DNA from 2 places in the Geobacillus sp. PK12 genome. Region 2 is predicted to be linked to the other one. Evidence: a T-box and tRNA genes for the amino acid it is inferred to sense, from the RefSeq annotation. Region 2 holds a T-box; the other holds one or more tRNA genes.
The links. A T-box is a leader RNA that pairs with one kind of tRNA and senses whether it is charged. The one in region 2 lies ahead of serS (serine--tRNA ligase), so its partner is inferred to be a tRNA-Ser.
Positions count from the first base shown of each region.

Region 1: it encodes a tRNA-Ser, which carries the amino acid that the T-box ahead of serS (serine--tRNA ligase) is inferred to sense. The anticodon was not compared.

Region 1 covers NZ_SDKL01000047.1:712-5,959, reverse strand. Annotated here, with positions in the region: gene trmL (tRNA (uridine(34)/cytosine(34)/5-carboxymethylaminomethyluridine(34)-2'-O)-methyltransferase TrmL) at 6-479, opposite strand; gene ETR37_RS14165 (amidase domain-containing protein) at 503-1,366, opposite strand; gene queG (tRNA epoxyqueuosine(34) reductase QueG) at 1,428-2,570, opposite strand; gene ETR37_RS14155 (B3/B4 domain-containing protein) at 2,623-3,288, shown strand; tRNA gene ETR37_RS14150 (tRNA-Glu) at 3,591-3,662, opposite strand; tRNA gene ETR37_RS14145 (tRNA-Ser) at 3,667-3,759, opposite strand; tRNA gene ETR37_RS14140 (tRNA-Asn) at 3,766-3,840, opposite strand; tRNA gene ETR37_RS14135 (tRNA-Ile) at 4,050-4,123, opposite strand; tRNA gene ETR37_RS14130 (tRNA-Gly) at 4,130-4,200, opposite strand; tRNA gene ETR37_RS14125 (tRNA-His) at 4,520-4,592, opposite strand; tRNA gene ETR37_RS14120 (tRNA-Thr) at 4,600-4,675, opposite strand; tRNA gene ETR37_RS14115 (tRNA-Phe) at 5,102-5,177, opposite strand.
Region 2 covers NZ_SDKL01000024.1:3,791-9,038, forward strand. Annotated here, with positions in the region: gene ETR37_RS09835 (serine hydrolase) at 1-421, shown strand, start outside; gene pdxS (pyridoxal 5'-phosphate synthase lyase subunit PdxS) at 552-1,436, shown strand; gene pdxT (pyridoxal 5'-phosphate synthase glutaminase subunit PdxT) at 1,461-2,051, shown strand; T-box leader at 2,061-2,281, shown strand; gene serS (serine--tRNA ligase) at 2,335-3,609, shown strand; gene ETR37_RS09860 (glycoside hydrolase family 18 protein) at 3,830-5,116, opposite strand; gene tadA (tRNA adenosine(34) deaminase TadA) at 5,202-5,248, shown strand, end outside.

The DNA.
Region 1 (5,248 bases), on a different contig from region 2:
TTTGTTTATGACAACCCATAAAACCGTTGTTGGCGCAACGCTTCGTACACTAAAATGGCCGCCGTGTTCGACAAGTTTAACGAGCGCACTTTGTCATTCATCGGGATGCGAAGGCAACGATCCATATTGGCCTCAAGCAGCTCCTTCGGCAATCCGGTCGTTTCACGGCCGAACACAAAGAAAATATGTTTTTCTGTATCGCTGAAATCAAACGAATCATAATACCGGCGCCCGAATTTCGTAATGAAATAAAACTCCCCTTCCGGAAAGCGGGCGAATAGTTCGTCAAGCGAGTCATAATACGAAATATTGACATACGGCCAATAATCAAGCCCGGCGCGCTTTAACATTTTATCATCCGTTGAAAACCCAAGCGGACGAATCAAGTGAAGCGCCGTATCCGTAGCCGCGCATGTGCGGGCGATATTCCCGGTATTAGCCGGAATTTCTGGTTGGTACAGTACTACATGGAGCGGCATTTCGTTCACCTCAGCAACATCGTTTATTTGCGGTCAATGATGTGAAAAAATTTATACCGAATGTTTGGCGTATAGGCGCTTGAATCTTCATACGACCAGTAACGCATGCGGCTGTTTGTCGTATGGGCGTTCACAAGCGGCATCCCGTTCTGATCTTTCGCCACCACAATCGTTGAGTGGTCGAAGCGTCCGTCCCCTTGAAAATCATAACAGATGACATCGCCTGCCATCAATTGCTCCGGCTCCGCCACTTCCACCGCCTGCAAGCCGATGCGCGACCCGCTCAAATACCAACGAAAAGCATGGGCCACAGCCCAGCTGTAACTCCAACTTCCGTTTTGACACCACCATCCCCTCGCACGGTTCGGATAGCCCGTCATCGGCGCCCCGCCTGCATACAAGCATTGAGAGACAAAATTCGTGCAATCCACCGGAAACGACGGAAACACCGGGTTATGCCGATTCCACCACGTTTCCGCATACCGCACCGCCCGGGCGCGGTCATACTGGTAAGAAAGACGCTCCCCCGTCCATTGCTCTCGTTCGACGCGCGGCGCCTCCATATACCCCCCCAACCGGTTGATCGGTTCATCAGCTACAAGCTCACCGCGAACAAAACAGGCGCATCGCTCCTCAACCTGTTCTTCTATATATAGTGAACCCCTTTGCTTAATTAAAAATTGATGGTGGGCAATATACATCACTTTCGCTTCCCGCTCGATGGTCTGCCTGCCGATAATTTGTCCCCGGATCGTGCAACGGACGATCTCCGCACCGCGCTTTTGGCAAAGCCGTTGCTTTCTTGCCGCCTCTTCGCTTCGGATATTGCTTTCCGACACAAACGAGCGGGCTCGCTCATCCAACCACGCGCGCAACTGTTTTTTCATGCTGCTTTCCACCACTTTCGTTTTTGTTACTACCTTATGTGGGGAAGCTGCGTTTTTTTCCCTATTCCTTTGCCTCAGCCAACAGTTTCAGTCCTTTTTCAATCTCAGCGATCACATCGGCATCCGCCTCCGTTTGCCGCGCGGCCTCCAAATAAGGCTTAGCGCTTGGATCCCCGATTTTCCCGAGCGCCCACGCCGCCGTCCCGCGGATGACTGGACGGCTATCCTCTTTCAACAAACGCAGTAAGTGCGGCACCGCGGTTTGGTCTTTGTAATGGGCGAGCGCCAGAATGGCATTGCGCTGAATCGGCTTTTTCCCACGCCATGAACCCGCCATGGCCCCAAATGTTTCTTTAAATTCACGGTTGCTCATCTGAAGCAGCGGGATGAGTTTCGGCTTTACCGCTTCCGGATCCGGCTCGAATTCTGGATGCAAATGAAAGTCTTTCCCCTTATTTTCCGGGCAGACTTGCTGGCATGTATCGCAGCCGTACAGCCGGTTCCCGATTTTCTCCCGAAACTCGTCGGCCAAAAAGCCTTTCGTTTGCGTTAAAAAGGAAAGGCACCGCTGTGCGTTCAGTTGTCCCCCTTGTACAAGCGCCCCGGTCGGGCAGGCATCAATGCATTTCGTGCACGTGCCGCATCGGTTTTCAACCGGTTCATCAGGGGGAAATGGAATATTCGTAATCATTTCTCCCAAATACACATACGATCCAAACTCCGGTGTAATAATAGAGCAGTTCTTGCCGCTCCAACCGATCCCTGCCCGTTCCGCCACCGCCCGATCGGCGAGCTCTCCGGTATCCACCATCGAGCGAACGCGGGCATGGGGCACTTTGGCCAGCAAAAACTCCTCGAGCTGCTGCAAACGTTCCCGCAACACATCGTGGTAGTCCTTTCCCCATGAAGCGCGGCAAAAAACGCCGCGCCGTTCCGTCTTTGTCCCCCGCGGCGCATTTTTCATTTTGGACGGATAGGCAAGAGCAATGGCAATGATCGATTTTGCTTCCGGAAGAAGCAATGAAGGATTCGTCCGTTTCTCAATATCTGGTTCCTCAAAACCGGACTGATAGCCGAGCTCCTGCTGGCGGCGCAGCCGTTCCTTTAATTCAACAAACGGATCAGCGCTCGCAAATCCGATTTTATCAATGCCGATTGACCGACTATACTCAATGACTTCCCGCTTTAATGCCATAACATCCATCGTTTTCCCTCCTTTCGTCATATATGATAAAATGAAATCCGAGGTGATCAAGATGAAATTCGTGATATCAGAACAACTAAAGCAACGCCTTCCTTCTGGTAAATTCGGCGTCATCCGCTATCATCATATCGAGGTCAGCGATTCACCGCAAATGTTAAGGGGGCGGCTTGAGCTGTTTCAAGAATCTCTTTACATCGAGCTGCAGGAAAAGTCGATTGCCGACATTCCTGAGATGGTCGAATGGCGCCGTACTTTCAAACAAATCGGAACGGACCCAAGCCGCTATCGACCGTCAAGTGAAAGCCTGTACCGACGCATCCAGAAAAAAAGCTTCATTCCGCCTATCCATTCAGCGGCAGACATAAACAACTTTTTTTCACTCTATTATAAAATTCCACTCGGCATCTATGATCTAGACCGCATCAACGGGACAGTGACGCTCACGATCGGCACGGAACAAGATGAATACATCGCGTTAAACGGCCGCACAGTCAACTTTGCCAACAAACTCGTCAGCAAAGATGAACGAGGGCCGTTTGGCAGTCCGATCGTCGATTCGGAGCGGACCGCCGTGACGAGAGAAACGAAAAACGCTTTGCAAATCGTTTACTTTCTCCCATCAACGCCAGAAGAAACCGCCAAGCGCCAGCTTCAAGCCATCCAAACGATGTTTGTGCAAATTCATGGCGGCGAAGCCGACGCCCAATTGTTCGTTTGATCTTCTCCCCCCACTTTCCTGCCGTTGGAAACGGGGGACTCCCTCCCTACTTGAACGCTCTCCCACCTACGCTCACGCGTGGAAGTGGGGGTCTTCTCGGTTTAGGGTGATAAATAAAAAAACGCAATGCCTCGTTCTTTAACGAAACGAAACACTGCGTTGTCCCCAAGCATCATAACATAATTTTAAAGCTAACGAGAGACATTATAACAGACTTCCACACGCATCGCAAGAAAAAAACGCAAAAATCGACAAAAGAAATTGTACAAAAGGGCACCAGAATCTCTGGCGCCAGCAACCAGTGACCCGTACGGGATTCGAACCCGTGTTACCGCCGTGAAAGGGCGGTGTCTTAACCACTTGACCAACGGGCCATTATGGCGGAGAAGGCGGGATTTGAACCCGCGCGCCGCAAAACTGCGACCTAACGGTTTAGCAAACCGTCCCCTTCAGCCACTTGGGTACTTCTCCGTAACATGGCTCCGCAAGTAGGATTCGAACCTACGACCTACCGGTTAACAGCCGGTTGCTCTACCGCTGAGCTATTGCGGAATGATGAATAACTATATGTTATGCACATCTTCCAAATGTGCTCGTTGCCTCTTCCTCTGCCAGCTAATTCAAGGAAGCGAGATGCGTCGAGGCAACTCGTAGCGAATTCGAAGATGTGAAGCTCGTCGCTCCGCTTTTGCTGTGGAACGATGGGGCATTGTTCGCCCATTATTATAGCGAATAGCCAAAAAACATTCAATGGAAAATAATGGGCCTAAGTGGACTTGAACCACCGACCTCACGCTTATCAGGCGTGCGCTCTGACCAGCTGAGCTATAGGCCCATAAAAAGCGGGTGATGGGAATCGAACCCACGACATCAGCTTGGAAGGCTGAGGTTTTACCACTAAACTACACCCGCATAATTTTTGATGAAACACCCATCACAATCTTTCATGCCTCTTCCTCTGCAAGCTAATTCGAGGAAGCTGGATGCGTCGAGGCAACTCGAAGCTAATTCAATGATGCAAATGCTCGTGGCTGAGGTTTTACCACTAAACTACACCCGCATATCATTTAGTTGAACATCCGCCACGCTGCTTCCATGCCCCTTCCTCTACCAGCTGATTCATAGAAGCCAGATGCGTCGGGGCAACTCGAAGCAGATTCGATGATGCAGATGCTCGTGGCTGAGGTTTTACCACTAAACTACACACGCAAATATAGAATATAATGAAAAGGGCGACTAGTGGGAATCGAACCCACGCATGCCAGAGCCACAATCTGGTGCGTTAACCACTTCGCCATAGTCGCCTCGATCTGGTGCCGGCTGCAGGACTTGAACCCGCAACCTACTGATTACAAGTCAGTTGCTCTACCAATTGAGCTAAGCCGGCACATTTAAAATTAGCTAGTGATTCATGTTGTCTGCCTGGTTGTGCCTCTTCCTCTCCCAGCTAATTCGAGGAAGTCAAATGCTCGGTGTCCCTTCCTCTGCAAGCTTATTCAAAGAAGCAGGATGCGTCGGGACAACTCGCAGCAGATTCGACGATGCGAATGCTCGTCTCTACCAATTGAGCTAAGCCGGCACATTTAAAATTAGTTAGTGACTCATGTTGTCTGCCTGGTTGTGCCTCTTCCTCTTCAAGCTCATTCAAGGAAGCCTCGTGCGTCGAGGCAACTCGCAACAGATTCGACGATGCGAGTGCTCGTGGCTACCCATTGAACTAAGCCGGGGTGGTTTGAACATCTGACATGTCTGTGAACTACTCCCACTTAGCTTTGCATGAAGCAGGAATCTTCTTTCGGAACTATGATAAAAATGGTGGCTCGGGACGGAATCGAACCGCCGACACAAGGATTTTCAGTCCTTTGCTCTACCGACTGAGCTACCGAGCCGTATTATATTTTTCACACTGCCTATTGATACCGCTTTGTGCCTCTTCCTCTGCCAGCGGATTCGACGATGC
Region 2 (5,248 bases):
CGAGACGCTTTATCCAAAAGGGTACCAGCTGAAAGGAAAAGAAACACTTCCGGTCGTGAAAGGGAAAGAAAAAGAGGTTCGTGTCGCGACAGGAAAGAATCTGGATCTGCTTGTGAAAAACGGCGAGGAAAAACAATACAAACCTGTATATGTGTTGGACAAGAAAAAAATGACAAAAGAAGGAAAGCTAGTCGCCCCTTTGAAAAAAGGGGAAACGGTTGGATATATGACGCTCGAATATAAAGGGGACGACTCCCTTGCCTTCTTAAGCCCAGACATGCAAAAAAACATTCGTGTGCCGCTTGTCACAACAGCTGAAGTCGAAAAAGCCAATTGGTTTGTTCTTTCGATGCGCGCGGTCGGCGGACTGTTTGTTGATTTATGGACAAGCGTCGCCAAAACAGTGAAAGGCTGGCTGTAGAATCGACTCCCCTTGATGGGGAGCTTTTTTCCATTGTGATTTTTGTAAAAATTGAGGTAAAATAAAACAGTGGAATCGTCCTTTTGCATGCCTCGCAAAGCATAAGGATCAGGAATAGGGGGAATCAACGTTGGCATTGACAGGTACGGACCGCGTCAAACGCGGCATGGCGGAAATGCAAAAAGGCGGCGTCATCATGGACGTCGTGAACGCAGAACAGGCGAAAATCGCTGAAGCGGCAGGGGCTGTCGCGGTTATGGCGCTCGAGCGCGTCCCGGCGGACATTCGCGCCGCTGGCGGTGTCGCGCGCATGGCCGACCCGACGGTGATCGAAGAAGTGATGAACGCCGTTTCGATCCCAGTCATGGCGAAAGTACGGATCGGTCACTATGTTGAGGCGCGTGTCTTAGAGGCGCTTGGTGTCGACTACATTGACGAAAGCGAAGTATTAACGCCGGCTGATGAGGAATTCCATATTGACAAACGGCAGTTTACCGTTCCATTTGTGTGCGGTTGCCGCGATTTAGGGGAAGCGGCGCGCCGCATTGCAGAAGGGGCATCGATGTTGCGAACCAAAGGAGAGCCGGGGACAGGCAACATTGTTGAGGCCGTGCGCCATATGCGCAAAGTGAACGCGCAAATTCGCAAAGTCGTCAACATGAGCGAAGATGAGCTTGTCGCTGAGGCGAAACAGCTCGGGGCTCCGGTTGAGGTGCTGCGCGAGATCAAGCGGCTTGGCCGCCTGCCGGTCGTCAACTTTGCCGCCGGCGGTGTCGCGACACCGGCTGACGCTGCCTTGATGATGCACTTGGGTGCGGACGGTGTCTTTGTTGGGTCTGGCATTTTCAAATCGGAAAATCCGGAAAAATACGCGCGCGCGATCGTAGAGGCGACGACTCATTACGAAGACTATGAATTGATCGCACACTTGTCGAAAGGATTGGGCGGCGCGATGCGCGGCATCGATATCGCGACATTGTTGCCGGAGCACCGGATGCAAGAACGCGGCTGGTAAGCTAAATAAAGGAGCAAAGCAACGATGAAAATAGGTGTACTTGGACTGCAAGGAGCTGTGCGGGAGCATGTTCGCGCCATTGAGGCGTGCGGCGCCGAGGCGGTCATCGTGAAAAAGCCGGAGCAGCTTGAAGGGTTGGACGGTCTTGTGCTGCCGGGCGGCGAAAGCACGACGATGCGGCGGCTCATCGACCGCTATGGGCTGATGGAGCCGCTCAAGCAATTTGCCGCTGCCGGCAAGCCGATGTTCGGTACGTGCGCCGGGCTCATTTTGCTGGCGAAGCGAATTGTCGGCTATGACGAGCCACATTTAGGATTAATGGACATTACAGTCGAGCGGAACTCGTTCGGTCGGCAGCGGGAAAGCTTTGAGGCGGAGCTGTCGATTAAGGGTGTCGGCGACGGGTTTGTCGGCGTCTTCATCCGTGCTCCGCACATTGTCGAGGTCGGCGACGGGGTCGATGTCCTCGCGACATACAATGACCGCATTGTCGCGGCCCGGCAAGGCCAGTTTCTTGGTTGCTCGTTCCATCCAGAGCTGACCGACGATCATCGATTGATGCAATACTTTCTCAACATGGTCAAAGAAGCGAAAATGACGTCAAGCCTTAAGTAAAGTGATCAAGCGAAAGCGATGAGAGGAACAAGCAGCAGACCCCCTTTCTTTCAGAGAGCCGGTGGGTGGTGCAAACCGGCAGGGAGCTCCTGTGAATCCATCCTCGAGCAAAACGTTGAACGCCAAAGCGGGTCAGTAGGCGTTTTCGGCAGCCGCCGTGAACGGCAAAAAGGGAAGGCATCGCAAGCCTTCAATAAGGGTGGCACCGCGGGGTCGCTCCCGTCCCTTTTGGGGACGGGGGCTTTTTTATGTATAATATTGAATGGAAAAGGAGGTAAAAGCCATGCTGGATGTGAAAATATTGCGCGCCCAGTTTGAAGAAGTGAAAGAAAAACTAATGCAGCGCGGCGGAGATTTGGCGAACATCGACCGGTTTGAACAGTTGGACAAAGAACGCCGCCGTTTGATTGCTGAGGTGGAAGAGCTGAAAAGCAAGCGCAACGATGTGTCGCAGCAAATCGCTGTCCTAAAGCGCGAGAAAAAGGACGCCGAGCCGCTGATTGCCCAAATGCGCGAAGTCGGTGACCGCATTAAGCAAATGGATGAGCACATTCGCCAACTGGAAGAGGAACTCAACGCCCTGTTGTTATCGATTCCAAATATTCCGCATGAATCCGTACCGGTCGGCCAGTCGGAAGAGGACAATGTCGAAGTGCGGAGATGGGGGGAGCCGCGTTCGTTTTCCTTTGAGCCGAAGCCGCATTGGGAAATCGCCGATCGGCTCGGTTTGCTCGACTTTGAGCGAGCCGCCAAAGTGGCGGGAAGCCGATTTGTCTTTTATAAAGGGTTAGGAGCGCGGCTTGAGCGGGCGCTCATCAACTTTATGCTTGACATCCATCTCGATGAATTCGGTTACGAAGAAGTGTTGCCGCCATATTTAGTGAACCGGGCGAGCATGATCGGAACCGGACAGTTGCCGAAATTTGCCGAGGATGCGTTCCATTTGGACAGCGAAGATTATTTCCTCATTCCGACCGCTGAGGTGCCGGTGACGAACCTGCATCGCGACGAAATTTTGGCCGCAGATGATTTGCCGATTTACTATGCGGCCTACAGCGCCTGCTTCCGCGCGGAAGCCGGGTCGGCCGGCCGTGACACGAGAGGGCTGATCCGCCAGCATCAGTTCAATAAAGTCGAGCTGGTAAAATTCGTAAAGCCGGAGGACTCGTACGATGAATTGGAAAAGCTGACGCGCCAGGCAGAGACGATTTTGCAACGGCTCGGGCTTCCGTACCGCGTTGTCGCCTTGTGCACCGGAGACCTTGGATTCTCGGCGGCGAAAACGTACGATATTGAAGTTTGGCTGCCAAGTTACGGAACGTACCGGGAAATTTCGTCGTGCAGCAACTTTGAGGCGTTTCAAGCGCGCCGTGCCAACATCCGCTTCCGTCGCGATCCAAAAGCGAAACCGGAGTACGTGCATACATTAAACGGTTCGGGGCTAGCCATTGGGCGGACGGTCGCCGCCATTTTGGAAAACTACCAGCAAGAAGACGGCTCGGTCATCGTTCCGGAAGCGCTTCGTCCTTACATGGGGAATCGGGACGTCATTCGCTGAAAAAAGGTGCTTGAGGCAAATCGTTGGTTGACTTTTCCCGACTGCCGTGTTATAGTGAATGACGTTGGCAATGAGGAACAAGAAATCTTGTTCTTGGCCAAGACGATGATGAAGAGGACTGACGCGCATAAGAGGAGATTGTCATCTGAAACGGCTGACCGCCGAAAGCCGTTTCCCATCATAAAAAAACCCGCCGTTGACCGGCGGGTTTTTTATGCCTTTATTTTTTTACAACAGTAAATTGATCAGCGATCAGCAGCCAGTTTTGTGGAAAATCAATGCCAAGTTTCCAATAGCTGACCCCGCGCAAACCAAGTTCCTTCACGAGATTAAATTTTGCTTGAATGGAGCGGGCGTCCTCGAACCATACTTCATGCTCGCGTCCGTTTTCGTCGCGATAGCGAAAATGCGGTGCCTGCGCCTCCGTATCGTATTCGATGGCAACGTTATACTTTGCGGCGAGGGCGATGGCTTGCTGCGGGCTGAGGGCCTGGGCGTACGGGCCGCCGGGTACATATGGCAGCGTCCAGTCGTAGCCATACAAGTTTTGCCCCATCAAAATTTTTCCGGCTGGCATTTCAGAGATGGCGTACTCGAGAACGCGGCGGACCGGACCGATCGGGGACACCGGCATCGGCGGCCCGCCGCTGTAGCCCCATTCATACGTCATGATCACGACAAAGTCGACAATTTGTCCATGGGCGCAGTAGTCGTGTGCTTCGTACCAACGTCCGCGCTGGGTCGCGCTCGTTTTCGGCGCCAAGGCGGTCGACATCATCCACCCTTCTCGTGCAAACCGCCGTTTCGCTTTGCGCAAAAACGCATTATACGCCTCACGGTCTTCCGGGCGCAAATATTCAAAATCAAAATGGATGTCGCGGAAGCCATACCGTCTAGCGGTCGCGACAATGTTGTCGAGCAGACGATTTTGCAGCGTTTCGTTTGTTAACATAAGCGCGCCGAGCTCGTCGCTGAACTGCCCGTTTTCAATGTTGGCGACAACCATAACGAGCGTGACGCGGTTGGCGCGGGCAATATCCGGAAAGTCGTCAAGCGGCGGCTCTTGCAATGTCGCGTCGCGTCGGATCGCAAAATAAAAAGGACTCAAATAAGTCAAATACGGAGCGGCTTCGCGAGCGCTCGCCTCCAGCGCTGGGCTGACAGTCGCGCCGCGCGGTTCAATATAGGCGTTAAACTCCGCTCTTCGCTTGGCGCCGGGCGGTATATAAAGCCGCTGCCCGACCTTAAGCGGAGCGTTTAAGGAGAGGCGATTCACTTCGGCAAGCCGCTGCATCGGAATCGAAAATCGGCGTGCAATCGACCATAACGTGTCGCCGCGCTGCACCCAGTAAAAACGACCGACGATCGGGATCACGAGCGCCTGGCCGACAACGAGTTTATCAGGGTTTGGAAGCTTGTTGGCCCGGACAATTTCTTCCGCCGTGGTCCCGTATGCCTCAGCAATTCCACTTAACGTTTGTCCACTCTGCACTACGTGGATTTGCATACTTGACCTCCTAGTTGCGTCTTTATTCTCCATATTCTATGATGAAAAGAAAGGAGAAATGACCGTTTGTGTGAAGGGGTATACGATGAACACCGACGAGTACTACATGCGATTGGCAATGGAAGAAGCAAA